3 regions of the Chryseobacterium sp. KBW03 genome follow, and region 2 is predicted to be linked to each of the others. Evidence: riboswitches for the same ligand, from Rfam matches in the RefSeq annotation. Region 2 holds a riboswitch; each other region holds the start of a gene.
The links. Region 2 has a riboswitch for S-adenosylmethionine ahead of DBR39_RS19570 (TonB-dependent receptor plug domain-containing protein). Riboswitches for the same ligand answer to the same signal wherever they lie in the genome.
Positions count from the first base shown of each region.

Region 1: linked by a shared signal. The riboswitch ahead of DBR39_RS08020 (alpha/beta fold hydrolase) and the one ahead of DBR39_RS19570 (TonB-dependent receptor plug domain-containing protein) in region 2 are both predicted to bind S-adenosylmethionine.
Region 3: linked by a shared signal. The riboswitch ahead of DBR39_RS08770 (SusC/RagA family TonB-linked outer membrane protein) and the one ahead of DBR39_RS19570 (TonB-dependent receptor plug domain-containing protein) in region 2 are both predicted to bind S-adenosylmethionine.

Region 1 is NZ_QAJO01000004.1:12,752-15,076, reverse strand. Features, by position in the region: gene DBR39_RS08025 (MGH1-like glycoside hydrolase domain-containing protein) at 1-657, opposite strand, end outside; SAM riboswitch class I at 846-952, shown strand; gene DBR39_RS08020 (alpha/beta fold hydrolase) at 1,019-1,957, shown strand; gene DBR39_RS08015 (ACT domain-containing protein) at 1,963-2,325, shown strand, end outside.
Region 2 is NZ_QAJO01000011.1:175,753-178,077, reverse strand. Features, by position in the region: gene DBR39_RS19575 (alpha-amylase family glycosyl hydrolase) at 1-939, shown strand, start outside; SAM riboswitch class I at 1,015-1,121, shown strand; gene DBR39_RS19570 (TonB-dependent receptor plug domain-containing protein) at 1,216-2,325, shown strand, end outside.
Region 3 is NZ_QAJO01000004.1:165,047-167,371, reverse strand. Features, by position in the region: gene pckA (phosphoenolpyruvate carboxykinase (ATP)) at 1-476, shown strand, start outside; gene DBR39_RS08775 (type II 3-dehydroquinate dehydratase) at 654-1,061, opposite strand; SAM riboswitch class I at 1,305-1,405, shown strand; gene DBR39_RS08770 (SusC/RagA family TonB-linked outer membrane protein) at 1,489-2,325, shown strand, end outside.

The DNA of each region.
Region 1 (2,325 bases), on a different contig from region 2:
GTCATGAGAAGCATTGATCTCTCCTTTATAAGTATTGTATCCCCATTTCCAGTTATTTCTGAACCATACCGTAGGAGCTACCAGAATAGGAGCCTCATGCTGGCTTCGATTACAAACGGTGACTCTGGCTAGAATATCGTTGTGATCGGCTTTACAGTATTCAATGAAAATATCGAAATACTCGTCATTATCAAAAATTCCGGTGTCAAAAATCTCGTACTCCGGTTCCTTTTTGCTGCGTTTTCCGTTTTCTGTAACAAGATCATCGTAAGGAAATTCATTAATTGGATATTTATACACCATCTTCATATAGCTGTGGGTAGGCGTATTGTCCAGATAATAAAAGATTTCTTTGATGTCTTCACCATGATTTCCCTGAGGATTGCTCAACCCAAAGAATCGTTCTTTTACCATTTTATCTTTCCTGTTCCAGAACGAAAAAGCAAAACAGAAAAGCTGCTTTACATCAGAAATCCCAGCAATTCCTTCCTCTCCCCAGCGGTAAGCATAGCTCTCGGCATTATGATGATTGGTAAAATTCCATGCATTCCCATTCGGGCTGTAATCTTCACGTACATTTCCCCACTGGCGGTTGCTTACATAAGGTCCCCAGTTTTTCCATTTAGTATCTTGTAATCTTTCTTTTTCAACGGTCATATTTCATCATTTTTCAATACGAAGTTAGTTTTTTTGAGAAGTAATTCCAATTTTTTTCATCTGAATAATTATTAATATAGCCTTGAAATACTTGTATTTAAGGGCTGTTTTAAATATTAAAATAATTTTTTTTTGAAATTAAAAGAAAAGAACTACCTTTGCACCATTCGTTCATTTAAATATTGAAAATGTTATCAAGAAAGGTTGAGGGATTAGACCCTATGAAACCTTAGCAACCCTTTGCGCAAGCAAAGAAGGTGCTACGTTCTACCAATTTATTTTGGACAGATAACTTACTGAAGTTCTTTTCAGCCATTTCCTGTGGCATTTTCAATTGTATTTGTATTAAAATATAATAGAATTGAAAACAGAACTAAACTATATTAATCTTTCGTATCAAACGTATTCCCAAAAGGAATATCATATCTCATTAAGCTATCAGCTTTTTGGGAAAGATCTGTTTACAGCACCCATCATTCTAATCAACCATGCTCTTACCGGAAACTCAAATGTATCGGGAGAAAAAGGCTGGTGGAAACAATTGGTGGGAGAAAATCAGCTTGTTGATACCGATCAATATACTGTTCTGTGTTTCAATATACCCGGAAACGGTTATGACAATTTTTTAATTGAAGACTATGAAGACTTCACGCCTTCAGATATCGCAGCGATATTTCTGAAAGGGCTTGAAGCTTTACATATCAAAAATATATATGCCATTATTGGAGGCTCTCTTGGAGGGGGAATTGCATGGGAAATGCTTGCTAAGCAGCCGGATCTTGCAGAAATATTTATTCCCATAGCCTGTGATTACAGAACACACGACTGGCTTCATGCTCAATGTCTGGTTCAAAAATTTTTATTGAATGATAAAGATGAACCATTACAGAAAGCAAGAATTCATGCGATGCTCTGTTATAGAACTCCACAATCACTCAACGATAGATTTCAAAACCAATATAATCAGGACAAACAACGCCTGGAATCAGAAGACTGGCTGGTTTATCATGGTAATGCGTTAAACGAGAGATTTAGTTTAAAAGCGTACAAACTGATGAATCATCTCTTGATGAATATCAATGCTGATGAAAAAGCACTGGAGAAGATCGAAGCACGAATGCACATGATCTCCGTAGATACAGACTTATTCTTTCCGGCTTCTGAAATCCGAATGTGTTTTGAAAACTTAAAAGAGAAAAATAAGAATGTTTCTTATCACGAGATCCAATCTATACACGGGCATGACGCCTTCCTAATGGAATATCAACAATTAAATAATATCATAAAAAACATTTTATAGAAGTAATGAAAAATGCTAACGAAATAAAATTTTTGAAGAACAGATCAATCATCAAATTTGAAGGAGAAGATTTCCTGGGCGAAATCGGGATTGACGGTAGAATTTTTAAAGCGCTCACTTTAGCGCGTATCAGTGTAGGAGTAATCTCACAACAGGCCATAGAAAACGGAATTTCTATTTTGGTGCAGGAAATTGATGCAGAAAAAGCAGTCGCTTGTCTTATTGATGAGTTCGAAGCAGAAAGAAAATCTGGAAAAGTTTCTCAGATCTATAGTATCAATAATGTTTCTGTGATCGGTTTTGTAGCAGAAGATTTCAATAAAGTCTTTGCCGAACTGGCAAGAAACAATGTTTTCCCATTATTGCTG
Region 2 (2,325 bases):
AATCACAGTCTTCATGGCTTTACCAATATGAGTGCTGTGGGATATGGAGAAAGTCATGATGAGGAAAGACTTATGTTTAAAAACCTTGAATATGGTGCCGTCAATGGAGGATATAGTGTTAAAAATCTGAATACGGCTCTTGAAAGAATGAAAACCTTCGGAGCTACATTCTTCACTATTCCCGGCCCGAAAATGATCTGGCAGTTTGGAGAATTAGGATACGAATTCAGTATCAACAGATGTGCGGATGGTACAATCAACAGCGGATGCAGAACAGATGAGAAACCCGTTGCATTTACGCTGGGATATGATACCAATGCAAACAGAAAAGCAGTGTACGACACATGGGCTAAAATAATCAATATCAGAAACACCCATCAGATTTTCAAATCTAAAACGTACAGTATAGAATCCAATAATCTTACGAATGATCCTGATGGCCTGATCACCAGGATTTATCTCTATGATACCACCATTACTACCGGAATAAAGAATGTGGTGGTATTGGCTAATTATACTACTTCTGCACAAAATGTTGTTCCTTACTTTCCTTACACAGGTCAATGGCAGAATCTGATGGATGACAGTGTTTCCAATATAGCTTCAACAACTGCTCCGATAACTTTACAGCCTGGAGAATTCAGGATTTTCGGAAATTACGCAGGCGCTTTATCCACAACGGATACTCATGCAGCTAATAAATTATCCCTTCAGATTGTTAATAATCCAATACAAAATGGGATCGCAAAATTAATTTTTAACAAAGCAAAAAACGGTGAGATTTTATTTTTTGACATGACCGGTAAAAAGCTGGACTCATTCAAAATTGATAAAGAAAACGGGACTTTTGAAACCAAAATCAATTATCCGCCAGGAACTTATCTGGTTCAATTGAAATCAGAAACAGGAATCGCAATTCAAAAGATGATTGTTAAGTAGAACAAAAAGGCAGATTGGCAGAATAGCTGATTTGCCTTTTTTGTATATTGAAAAAAATAGTCTACTTTTGCGGTAGATTTATCAAGAAAGGTGGAGGGATTTGGCCCAAAGAAACCTTAGCAACCTGCACAATTCAAAAAAGTGCAAAGGTGCTAATTCCAACCCGAAAGGGGAGATAAGTGAAGTCAATATTCTTATATGAATTCCATTTCTTGAAGTCTTGTTTATCTGCGAAAAGGTTCGCAGGAATGTTATTATTAATTGGCAAGAACAAAAATGAAAAAATTAAGTACAGCGGTATTTTTGCTGAGTGTAATTTTGGTAGCTGCTCAGGAGAATGAGGAGAAAGGAAAACAAATCGAAGACATTATCATTGTCGGAAACCGAAATGTCAAAAGAACAAAACTTGAGACACCGGTTCCTGTAGACGTTATCAATATTGACAAGATCCAGAGAAGCTCTCCACAAATGACTGCTCAGGATCTCCTAAACTATGTGATCCCATCATTCAACGCAGTGAGGCAGTCTGCTTCTGACGGTACAGAACATATTGATCCCGTATCCTTAAGAGGAATGGGACCAGATCAGATTTTGGTATTGTTAAACGGAAAAAGAAGGCATTCTACCTCTTTAGTTAATTATCAGAATACGGTAGGAAATGGTTCTGTAGGAACAGATCTTGGGACAATTCCCATCATTGCAATTGATAGAATTGAAGTCTTAAGAGACGGAGCTGCTGCACAATATGGCTCTGATGCCATCGCCGGAGTGATCAATGTTATTCTTAAAAAAAATCCCGGAGCATCAGCAAGTCTTACTTATGGAGTAACCGGAAGAAATGATGGCGACACTTATCAGGCCGGAGCCAATTACGGAACTTCATTAGGAAAGAAAGACGGCTATATTAATCTTTCACTACAATTAAGCCATAGGGGTAAAACGACAAGAACTCAAAATCATGATTTAGATATTTTCGGAGATAATTTTGCGTATGCATTTGCAAATGATCCCGAAGCGGCAAGAGCTGCAGATGATGCAAAAATTAAAGAACGAGGATTGACGCGTGACGACTTCAATTTCCAGATCGGAGATGCCCAGATTAGACAGGGACAGCTGTTTTTTAATGCAGAATATCCTTTTAATGATAATTTTAAACTCTATTCTTTCGGAGGTTTCAGTATCAAAGAAGGAAAAGGTTTTGGCTTCAGAAGACTACCGAGCGAAACATCTAATGTCGTTTCATCCATTTACCCAAACGGTTTTCAGGCAAGTCTTGGATCTCAGGTGTATGATGTGTCTTATGCTGTAGGTGCAAAATATAATGTCAATGACTGGCTATTCGACCTGAGTAATACGTTCGGAAGCAATACTTTCAATTATAATGTA
Region 3 (2,325 bases), on a different contig from region 2:
CATCTAAATTAGCCGGAACTGAAAGAGGAATTACAGAACCTCAGCCATCTTTCTCACCTGCATTTGGAGAAGCATTCCTTACATTACACCCAACAATGTATTCTAAAACATTGATCGGTAAAATGCAGGAGCACGGTGCTAAAGCATATTTGGTAAATACAGGTTGGAACGGTACTGGAAACAGAATTTCCCTGAAGGATACAAGAGCAATCATTGATGCCATCATTGACGGTTCTATCGATAATGCTCCTAAAACTCAGGTTCCTATCATGAACCTTGAGATTCCTACTGAATTACCAAACGTTTCTACAGGAATTTTAGATCCTAGAGATACCTATGGAAATGTTTCAGAATGGGAAGAAAAAGCAAAAGATCTTGCTTCAAGATATATCAAAAACTTTGAGCAGTATTGTGATACTGAAGAAGGTAAGAAATTAATTGCTTCAGGACCTCAATTGCAGGAACAAACTATCTAATAGTTATATACAACATACAGAAAAGCCTCATCATTGATGAGGCTTTTTTATTTTAATTCCCATAAATCTAATGAATTATGAAGACCTTTTTCATTGAGTTTTAGCTCATATCTTTATTAGTATCCATAAGCATCCGTTAAAATCGGTGTAATCAATGGGTAAAATAATTAGTGAAAATTACTTCAAACTTAATAAAGCCAATCTGTATCCATCCATTCCGAAGCCGGATAAAACAGCATCCGTATTGGCAGCTGTCACAGATTTCTGTCTGAACTCTTCTCGTTTATAGATATTGCTGATGTGAACCTCTACTTTTGGCTTTCGGATATTTTTTAAACAATCCGCAATGGCATAGGAATAATGAGTAAAAGCTCCGGGATTAATAACTACCGCATCAAAATCATCTTCCTGAAGCCTGTTGATGAGCTCTCCTTCAATATTCGACTGGTAATATTTTAATTCATGAGACTGAAACTCGGATCTTAAAATTTCCAAATAGCTTTCCATAGAAACGCTTCCATAGATTTCCGGTTCTCTGGTACCTAAAAGGTTGAGATTAGGACCGTTTATAATCAAAACTTTCATTCTATAAAATTAAAAACTTTTTTCAATTAATGGTCAAAAATTTCATTAAAGCATACTGTATGCTCAATTGAATTATTGATAATGATATTTGTCATGTTTGTGAAAGTGATAACGGATGTAACTCCCTATTTTAATGACTTTTATTAAAATATTATGTTAATTTTCAAAAATTTATCATGAAAAATCATAAGTCTACTTGTTTTGTAGACTAAAACTTTATAGCTTTGCAGTCATATTTCGATCGGCTTATAAAGAAAGATGGAGGGAACTGACCCTGTGAAATCTTGACAACCTACCTCCAAGAGGCAAGGTGTTACGTTCAGCCTTTAAAGGAAAAATAAGCATTTGGTTTATCGTATTTATCGATGCCCTTTGCTGTCTTTTCTGCAAAGGGTAAATTTTTAATATATGATAAACAAAATTGATTATGATTAGTAAATATTTATTTAACTCTAAAGCTTGGATACCTCCGGTTGCTGCATTTTTTCTGGGAATTACCAATGTCAATGCACAAAATTCCAAGCCGAAAAAAGATAGCCTCCATGAAAAAGAAATTGATGAAGTAGTGGTGGTAGCTTATGGAAAGGCAAAAAGAAACAGTTACACAGGTTCAGTAGCAACCATTTCCGGCGATAAGATTAATAACAGACCAGTTACCAATATTACCAAAGCATTGGAAGGGCAGGTTGCAGGGATTCAAACGACAAGTGCGTCAGGACAGCCAGGTGCTGTTTCTACCATCCGAATCAGGGGAATTGGTTCCATAAGTGCTTCCAGCGATCCTTTATATGTAGTGGACGGGATTCCCTTTGACGGAAACCTGAACTCTATCAGTCCAAGTGATATTGAATCTATAAGTGTTCTGAAAGATGCTACAGCAAGTGCATTGTATGGTTCAAGAGGAGCTAATGGGATTATCATTATTACGACAAAATCAGGTAAAAAAGGAGAAGCGAAAGTTAATTTTAATATCAGCCAGGGATTCTCAGGAAGAGCGGTAAAAGATTACGAACAGGTTAATACAGATCAGTATTTTCAATTATATTGGGAAGCATTGAGAAACGGCTACCAATCTGGCAAAGTGTCTTCTCAACAGGCAGCTCAGATGGCGACAGATAATCTTGTTTCCACACTTGGGATCAACCCTTACGGAACAGGTTATGCAAAACCAGTTGGAACAGACGGAAAGCTATTACCTGGTGCATCCCCATTATGGAATGACGACTGGAGAGACATCTTGCAGAGAGTGGCTTCAAGAAATCAG